4 regions of the Dactylosporangium sp. NPDC005555 genome follow, and region 3 is predicted to be linked to each of the others. Evidence: riboswitches for the same ligand, from Rfam matches in the RefSeq annotation. Region 3 holds a riboswitch; each other region holds the start of a gene.
What was found. A riboswitch is a leader RNA that binds a small molecule or an ion and turns the genes downstream of it on or off. The one in region 3 is predicted to bind cobalamin.
Positions count from the first base shown of each region.

Region 1 (2,192 bases), on a different contig from region 3:
CGCTGAAGGCACACCGGGCCGAGCTGGAGCACCTCGCCGGCGACGACGTACTGCTGGCGGCGGTGCACTGCCAGAAGGCGTTCGGCGCCGAACGGCTGCAGCGCTCGCCGCGGGAGATGGAGCAGCTGCTCGCCGCCCTGCCGCGCGGGGTGAGGGACGCGGCGGCGGCCGCCTACCGGGCCGAGCCGGAGCCCTCACCCGAGAAGGCGTGGGAGCGGGTCGTCGCGGTGCTCGTCGGCGCCGACTCGGTCATCCGGCTCGACGTCGAACGCGCGATCGGCGGGTCGGCCGTCACCGGCGGGGACGACTCGTGCGCGGCCCGCCTCGACCGCGGTATCCGCGACGCCACCATGGTCCACTGCGTGGTCACGGACCGGCGGCTCGTCCTGGCCGACATGACCGACGACCTGCGCGGCTTCCGGCTGCGGGCGGAGGTGCCCCGGGGGGCGGTGCTGCGGGCCCGCCGCGAGGGGAGGTTCCTGCAGCGCGGCCGGGTCGTGATCGACTTCGCCGACCTGTCGCAGCTGGCACTGCTCACGGGCGTGTTCCTCACCCGCCGCGCGGACGAGCTCGTCGCGGCCCTGACCGGGGGCACCCCGCGGTAGGCGTCGACCGCCCTGCCCGCGAGAAGTTGATCACCTTCGCGTTTCGCCGCACCCCCGCTGATCAGCACCGCAGGGGTCCGGCGGGGGTCGCTTCGATTGACACACCGGTACGCCGTCCGTACCGTCCGAAACGAAACGTGACAGTGAACGGAAGCCGGTGCAAGCCCGGCACGGTCGCGCCGCTGTAACCACGCACCCGTGGGAGTCAGACCCGGCCACTGTCACGACAACGCTCGATGGGACGCGAAATCCCGCAGGAGGCTGCACAGATGGCATCGATCTCGGCTCTTCCCACCCCGGTCGCCGCGCCGGCCCCGATCCCGCTGCGGCAGATCCTGCCGTGGGCGACGTTCGGCGTCGTGCTCGCCGTCGTCCTGCTCTACTTCGTCGGCGCCGAGCAGGGCATCACGTCCGTCATCGCCGGTGAGACCGTGCACGAGTTCGTCCACGACGGCCGGCACCTGCTCGGCTTCCCCTGCCACTGAGACGGGGAAGCCGACATGCTCAACGCCCGCACCCTCCTGGTCCGCGGGATGATCGCCGGCGCCGTCGCCGGGGTCGCCGCGTTCCTGTTCGCCTACCTGTTCGGCGAGGGCCCGATCAACGACGCGATCGCGTTCGAGGAGGCCCACGCCGCGCCGCTGCCCGCCGGTGAGCACGAGCACGAGCTCGTCAGCCGCGGCGTGCAGAGCACCGCCGGTCTTGCCACGGCCTCCGTCGTGTACGGGGTGGCGCTCGGCGGCCTGTTCGCCATCGTTGTCGCGATCACCCTCGGCCGGATCGGGCGGATCAGCGCCCGGGCGACCGCCGGGCTCGTCGCCCTCGCCGGGTTCGTCGGGGTGGCGCTCGTGCCGTTCCTGAAGTATCCGGCCAACCCGCCGGCCACCGGCAACCCGGACACGCTGCAGCAGCGCACCGGCCTGTTCTTCCTGATGATCGTCATCGGGGTCGCGACCGTGATCGGCGTCGCCGTCGTGACCCGGTCGCTGCAGGCCCGCTACGGCACCTGGAACGCCGCGACGGCGGCGGTCGTCGGTGGCGTGGTCGTCGTCGGTATCGCGATCGCGCTGCTGCCTGCGGTCAACGAGGTGCCGGACGGGTTCGCCCCGATCCTGCTGTGGAAGTTCCGCCTCGCCTCGCTGGGCACGCAGGCGGTCAACTGGGCCACGCTCGGCCTGCTGTTCGGGTACCTCACCGAGCGCAGCCAGCGTGCGGCGACCGCGGTCGCCGCGCAGCCGGTCGCCGTCTGATCCTGTGGTCTCCACGTGCGGCGGGGCCGTCGGGCTCCGCCGCACGGCCACTTCTCAGCACCATCGAATTAGGTTAGCCTAACCTGGAGTTCGATCTCCGAGGAGGCGACCGTGTCGACGGACGAGATGCAGGCGGGGCCGTTCTCCACCGCGGTGCGCACGCTCACCGGCGGCGTGCACCGCGACGCCGAGCGGTCCAGGTTCCTCGACGACCTCGTCGCCGGGACGCTGCCGCTGACCTGCTACGCCGCCATGGTCGCCCAGCACTGGCACATCTACGCCGCGCTGGAGCAGGCCGCCGACGCGATGCGCGACGACCCGGTCGCCGGCGCGTTCG
Region 1 is NZ_JBEXDG010000009.1:115,330-117,521, reverse strand. It holds gene ABZS58_RS12935 (hypothetical protein) at 1-605, shown strand, start outside; cobalamin riboswitch at 705-837, shown strand; gene ABZS58_RS12930 (CbtB domain-containing protein) at 875-1,090, shown strand; gene ABZS58_RS12925 (CbtA family protein) at 1,106-1,855, shown strand; gene ABZS58_RS12920 (biliverdin-producing heme oxygenase) at 1,967-2,192, shown strand, end outside.
Region 1: linked by a shared signal. The riboswitch ahead of ABZS58_RS12930 (CbtB domain-containing protein) and the one ahead of ABZS58_RS24300 (ribonucleoside-diphosphate reductase subunit alpha) in region 3 are both predicted to bind cobalamin.

Region 2 (2,192 bases), on a different contig from region 3:
ACGGTGGTGAGCCACGCGCCGGGCCGGTCCGGGACGCCACCGGCCGGCCAGGAGCGCAGCGCCCGCGCGAACGCGTCCTGGACGCATTCCTCGGCGAGGTCGAGGTCACGGGTGACGCGCACCGTCGCGGCGAGCACCCGGGCCCACTCGCGACGGTGCACCTCGGCGATGCCCACCGGTGGCTCGGCGGTCACCCGTGGTCCGGACGGTCGTGGTCCACGATCGGGCGGATCTCGACGCCGCCGTGGCCGGAGGCCAGCTCGGGCAGCATGGAGGCGGCGGCGATCGCGGCGTCCAGGTCGGCGGCGTCGATGACGTAGAAGCCGCCGAGGGCCTCCTTCGCCTCCAGGAACGGACCGTCGGTGATCATCGGGCCGCCGCGCAGCGTGGTCGCCGTCGTGGACGGCTCCAGCTCGTGCCCGGCGAGCACGGTCGCGGCGGCGCTGAACGCCCGGTGGCCCTCGCCCTTCTCGTGCCGCTCCTGCTCGGATTCGGCGTCCCAGCGCTGCTCGTCGCCGTAGATGAGGATGAGGTACTTCGCCATGGTCCGTCCTGTCTGCTCGGGGACTTTCTACCCTGACGACGATCGGCGCGGCGCCGAATTCGACAGGTGGTCCCGCGCGTTCTCCGGTGTGCGGCTACCAGCGGTCGTGGTGCACCGCCTCCGAGAGCGGGGTCCGCCGCCGCCAGCCGTGCCGTTCGAGGTCGGGCACCGTCTCCAGGTGCGTCACCGGCCCGAGGCACAGCCACGCGACGGGCCGGACACCGTCGGGGATGCCGAGCAGGTCCCGCACGAACGGCTCGCGGTAGAACGACACCCAGCCGACCCCGAGGTCCTCGGCGGTCGCGGCCAGCCACAGGTTCTGGATGGCGAGGCAGACGGAGTAGAGCCCGGCGTCGGCGATCGCGTGCCGTCCGAGCACCGCCGGTCCGCCGCGGCAGGGGTCGTACGTGACGACCACCGACAGCGTCGACTCCAGCACCCCGTCGATCTTGATCCGGGCGAAGGTCGCGGCCGCCGGCCCGTCGAGGGTCGCGGCGAACGCGTCCCGCTCGGCCCGGACGTGCGCGTGGAACGCGGCCCGCAGGCCGGGGTCGCGGACGAGGACGAAATCCCACGGCTGCGACAGCCCGACGCTCGGCGCGGCGTGGGCGGCGCGCAGCACGCGGTCGAGGACGTCACCGGGGATCGGCGCGCCGGTGAACTGGCCGCGCACGTCGCGGCGGCGGTGGACGACGTCGTACAGGTCGGTGCTCATGAGGGCAGGCTCCCGCTGCTCAGGCCGCCCCTGCGGACGGCCGGTGACCGCGAGGCCGGTCTTCGGACTCTCGGATCAACGCCTGCACCGTCCGCCTTCCCGGCCCTCGGGCCAGTGACCGCGCACCGCGAGGGCGCGCCTGGACGGCAGCTCCCCGATCACCGCGGCGGGCCCGTGCCGGATTCACACCGGCTTCCCGATTCTCCCCGGTCGCCTTCCGGCTTCCGGGGCACCTCGCATCAGTTCATGCCGCCTGCGAGCTTACGGCGCCACGGTCCGGAAGCCGGCACCACGGCGTTCCTTCGGCGACACGTCACCGACGGTCCGCGGCGCGCGTCCGCTGTGGGCGACGACCTCGACCTGACGGCCGCGATCAGCCTGCCAGCGGGACCTCGTGTTCTACTTACTCAACGACCCGGGATCCCTCGATCGAGGACGGCCGGTCGAGCAACGCGAAAAGCAGGGCGAGCGCGGCGAGGCCCAGGCACAGGGCGGCGCCGTCGGCGAGGGCCGGTGCCGGCCCGCCGGACGTGGCGGCGGTCGCCAGGAAGATGCCGCTCACGGCCGCGATGCTGACGCTCGCGGCGAGCCGCTGCGACAGCTGCAGCAGCGCCGCACTGAGCCCGTTCACCCCCGGTGGGGCGTGGGACAGGGTCAGCGCCTGGTTCGGCGCGATGACGAACCCGCCCGCCGCGCCGATCACGAACTGGCTCGCGGCGAGCGCCCACACCACCGGCCCGGCCGGCAGGACCTCGACCGCCGCGATCGACGCGGCGATGCTCGCGACCGCCACCCCGAGCGCGACCGTGGTGCCCCGCCGCCGCAGCCCCGAGGTGAACGCGGACGTGAGCGCGAACCCGACGGCGCTCGGCAGGGCGATGGCCGCGGCGGCGAGCGGCGGATGGTGCAGGCCGTCCTGCAGGTACAGCGACA
Region 2 is NZ_JBEXDG010000004.1:82,642-84,833, reverse strand. It holds gene ABZS58_RS06300 (sigma-70 family RNA polymerase sigma factor) at 1-137, opposite strand, end outside; gene ABZS58_RS06295 (YciI family protein) at 191-544, opposite strand; gene bluB (5,6-dimethylbenzimidazole synthase) at 639-1,259, opposite strand; cobalamin riboswitch at 1,295-1,511, opposite strand; gene ABZS58_RS06285 (MFS transporter) at 1,663-2,192, opposite strand, start outside.
Region 2: linked by a shared signal. The riboswitch ahead of bluB (5,6-dimethylbenzimidazole synthase) and the one ahead of ABZS58_RS24300 (ribonucleoside-diphosphate reductase subunit alpha) in region 3 are both predicted to bind cobalamin.

Region 3 (2,192 bases):
CGGTGCACAGGTTGGACAGGTGGATGCTGTTGCCGGGCGCCCCGGTCTGGTTCGACAGGGCGTTGGACCGGTCCTTGAACGTCATCCAGCCGTTGCCGGTCTGCGCCAGGGTGCGCATCATCCTGCCGTAGAGGTCACGGGCCTTGACGGTCTTGACCGCGTGCTTCTCGGCCGCGCGGTAGGCCTCGTCGAACTCGGCCCCGAACAGGTCCGGCAGCTCGGGTGCGTCGGACGGGTCGATCAGCGACCAGTCGCCGTCGGCCTCCACCCGGCGCATGAACTCGTCGGGGATCCAGTTCGCGAGGTTGAGGTTGTGGGTACGGCGGGACTCCTCACCCGTGTTGTCCCGCAGCTCCAGGAACTCCTCGACGTCCGGATGCCACGGCTCCAGGTAGACGCAGGCGGCACCCTTGCGGCGGCCGCCCTGGTTGACGGCGGCGACCCCGGCGTCGAGCGTCTTCAGGAACGGGACGATGCCGTTGGATCTGCCGTTGGTGCCGCGGATGAGCGCGCCCCGGCCACGCACGCGCGACCAGGAGATGCCGATCCCGCCGGAGAACTTCGACAGCTTCGCGACCTGGTGGTAGCGCTCGTAGATCGAGTCGAGCTCGTCCCTCGGCGAGTCGACGAGGAAGCACGAGGACATCTGGGTGTGCGCGGTGCCGGAGTTGAACAGCGTCGGCGAGCTCGGCAGGTACGCGAGGGACGACATCAGCCGGTAGAAGCCGATCGCCTCACCCGGCGTCTGCGACAGTCCACATGCAACTCTGAGCAGCCAGTACTGCGGCGTCTCCACGACCAGACGCGTCTGCGGATGGCGCAGCAGGTACCGGTCGGCGACGGTCCGCAGCCCGAAGTACTCGAACCGCAGGTCCCCGTCCGGGTCGACGGCGTCGTCGAGCTTGCGGGCGTTGCGGGCCACGAATCCGGCGGTGTCCTGGCTGATCAGTCCCTGCTGGTGCGCGTAGCGGATCGCCTGGCTGAAGCTGGCGACACCCTGACCGCGGACCTCCTTGTCGACGTACGCGGCGAGCAGCCGGGCCGCGAGCCGCGAGTACTGCGGCTCCTCACCGATCAGCTCCGCCGCCGTCTGGATCGACAGCTTGTCCAGCTCCGCGGTCGTCGCTCCGTCGTACAGGCCGCTGATCGTCTTCGTCGCCACCCGCAGCGGATCGACCTCGTCCAGGTCGGCGACCCACCGCTCGACGGCCTTCACGATCTTGTTGACGTCGACCGGCTCCAGGTCGCCGTTGCGCTTGCGCACCTGCATCGCGTGCCGCCGCTGCCCGCTCTCAGGGCCGGCCTGCTCCTGCGTCACCGTCATGTGTCCCCCTCGTCACCAGCTACAGAACGCCGGACGAGCGCAGGGGGAAGCCGCCACAGAAAGGCGCACGCGAGGCGCACCTGGCGATGGCGTCAGCCGTCCCACGCGGCATCCGACCACCGCACACCGGTCGGCGTGCGGTGCGCTGGCAGGTCTTCGGACTCGCGGGCAGGACCCAGGATTCACCCGGGGTCGCCTACTGGCCGTCGCTTCCCAGACCTCGCGGTCCAGTGCTTGATGACGGCGGTCGTTCCCACTTACCGCTGCGGGGCAGTCCCGGACTTCCACCGGGTTCCCTGTTGCCACGACCACCCCCGAAGGGTCGGCCGAACCAGCTGCAAGCAACACCATATATGGGTGCAGCGTTGAAAGCACAACACCAGATGCTGTGCCCGGCGTGTCGCGCCGCAGTATCACCCCTGGGTCACTTTCTGTGCTGACGCCCGTCGGCCGCATCCACCGCCAGCAGCGCGCCGTCGCGAGCACGGATGACGTACCGGCAGCACCGCGGCGGTCGATGCCGCCAGGAGATTTCCGTCCGCCGGGGTATGGACACCGAATCGCTGCCACGTGCTGCGCGCACAAGCCCCATCGGCATCGTAGGATTCGGGTCTGCTGCCGCCCGCTCGTGGCTGCGCTCGTCGGTCCGGAGGCCCGCATGGAACTGTCCGTGGCCGGCGGCATCGACCGCACGGTGGTGGCCGTCAACGGCAACCTGGACGTCGCAACCGCCGGCGAACTTCGCGAATCCCTGCACCACGCCATCGGGGACGCAGGGACGTCGCTGATCGTCGATCTCACCGGAGTGTGGTTCCTCGACTCGACCGCACTCGGCGTGCTGGTGGGCGTCCACAAACGGCTCCTCGAA
Region 3 is NZ_JBEXDG010000021.1:98,561-100,752, reverse strand. It holds gene ABZS58_RS24300 (ribonucleoside-diphosphate reductase subunit alpha) at 1-1,324, opposite strand, end outside; cobalamin riboswitch at 1,454-1,675, opposite strand; gene ABZS58_RS24295 (STAS domain-containing protein) at 1,983-2,192, shown strand, end outside.

Region 4 (2,192 bases), on a different contig from region 3:
CGCGGCGAACACGGCGGACAGCAGCCGGCGCATGATTCCTCCACTGTGGATGGTGTTCACGGGCATGCTGGAACTGGTGTTCAGGGGCACGCCGGCGGTGTTGAGGGGCACGCGGGGAGTGGTGTTCACGGGCATGCCGGAACTGGTGTTCAGAGGCACGCCAGGAGTGTTCAGGCGCGCGCCGGATCTGGTGTTCACGGGCATGCCAGGTCTGGTGTTCACGGGCACGCCAGGAGCGGTGTTCAGGCGCACGTGGGGAGTGGCGTTCACGGGCATGCCAGGTGTGGCGTTCACGGGCATGCCAGGATCGGTGCGGCGGCGCGGGATCCGCTCGCGGTGAGCGTCGCCAGGCCGGAGCCGGTCAGTCCGGGCACCGCCTGCGCGGTCGAACGGACCGCGGTCGCCGGGTCGAACCCGCCGGGAGCGTAGGCGATGGCGCCCCGGTCCGCGCCGCAGCGGATCTGGAGGCTCAGCAGGAAGCCGCGGGCCTTCAGCCAGGCGATCGGCCGTCCCGCGACGGCCAGGGCCTGTGCCGCGAGACCGGTGCTGTTGGCGTTCGCCGTACCGGCGGAATCGGCGAACGAACCGTCGGCGGCCTGCGCCGAGACCAGCCAGGCGACCCCCGGCGCCGCGTCGGTGGGACGGCCGACGGCGAGCAGCGCCTGCACGGCGAACGCGGTCGCGTCGACGTCGCTGACGCAGGTCGGCTGGTCGTAGTAGAGCGGGTAGCCGCCGTCGGCGCAGCGGGTGCCGGCGAGGTACGCGCCGCCGGACGCGGGTGCCCCGGCCGGGGTGCGGCCCAGGGCGAGGAGCGAGAACGCCTGGGTGAGCTGGTTGCTGTAGTCGCCGAACGCCGACCGGTCGGAGAAGCGGCCCGACGGGGCCTGCAGCCCGCGCAGCCGGGCGATCAGGTCGACGCCGCCGAACGCGGCAGGGTTGCCACCGCGGACCTGCACGGCGAGGGCGAGCTTGGCGGTCGCGCCCGCGTACGCCTCGGTGCCGTCGCCGATGTAGCCGGTGAGGATCTCCGGCCGGGCCAGCCATCCGGTCGCCTTGGCGGCGTTCGTGCCGGCGACCTTCGCGGCGGCGGACGCCAGGATCGCGTCGATGGTCAGGCCCTGGTCGGGGTAGGCGACGCCGTCGAAGACGACCTCGAAGCGTTCGCCGTCGACGAGCTGGCGGGCCAGCCACCCCGCGGCGGCGTCGGGCCGGTTGACGGTGGGCGGTGCCGCATTGGCCGGCGTGACGGCCGTGGCGGTCAGGACGCTGGACAGGGCGAGCGCGGTGAGCACCCTTGTGAGGAGGGTGCGGGCGCGGTGCCGGGGGACTGCCATCGGGCGATGCCTCTCCGGCCCTGGCAGTCGGGAGAAACCGGGCATGCCCGGTGGCTCCGACCCGTGGGCCACGACGGGTAGGGAGGTGCTGGAGACGACGCGTGTCGGACAGGTATTCGGACTCGCGGCGAGCAGACATCGCTCACCGCCTACCGTTGCGGGCCAGCGCCGGACTTCGACCGGACTTCCCCCATCAACACACGGCTATGTACTTGTGACCGACAGTCTGTCCCGGCGGAGCGGTGCCGTCAATCCCAGCCGCCGCGCTGTGGCGATGCCGACAGCACGCTGACGGCGGGTGGGACGACGTGTCCGCGCGCTGTCAGCCCGCTGTCAGTGGCGGAGGCGAACGTGCTCTCACCAGTCGAACGGACAGAGGAGCGCACGATGCAGACCTTCAACACCCCCACCCCGATCTCCGCGGTCCTCGACATCCCCGCGGGCCGCGTCCAGTTCATCGCCGGTGACCGGGCCGACACGACCGTTCAGGTCCGGCCCGCCGACGCCGCGAAGAGCCGCGACGTCAAGGTGGCGGAGCAGACCACGGTCGAATACGGCGACGGCGTCCTGCGGATCGCGGTCGGCGCCGGGGTGCGGCACCAGCTGCTCGGCAGCTCGGGCTCCGTCGACGTGACCGTGCAGCTGCCCGCCGGCTCCCAGCTGGACGTGAAGGCGGCCAGCGCCGAGTTCCGGGCCGTCGGCCGCTTCGGTGCCATCGTCTTCGACGGGGCGCACGGCGCGGTCAAGGTCGACGAGGCCGACAGCGTCCGCCTCACCGTCCTCGCCGCCGACGTCGTCGTCGGCCGGGTCAACGGCTCGTCGGAGATTCGCACGGGCCACAGCTTCGCAGACGGCCCG
Region 4 is NZ_JBEXDG010000048.1:3,020-5,211, reverse strand. It holds gene ABZS58_RS37290 (hypothetical protein) at 1-66, opposite strand, end outside; gene ABZS58_RS37285 (prenyltransferase/squalene oxidase repeat-containing protein) at 291-1,334, opposite strand; cobalamin riboswitch at 1,423-1,572, opposite strand; gene ABZS58_RS37280 (hypothetical protein) at 1,692-2,174, opposite strand.
Region 4: linked by a shared signal. The riboswitch ahead of ABZS58_RS37285 (prenyltransferase/squalene oxidase repeat-containing protein) and the one ahead of ABZS58_RS24300 (ribonucleoside-diphosphate reductase subunit alpha) in region 3 are both predicted to bind cobalamin.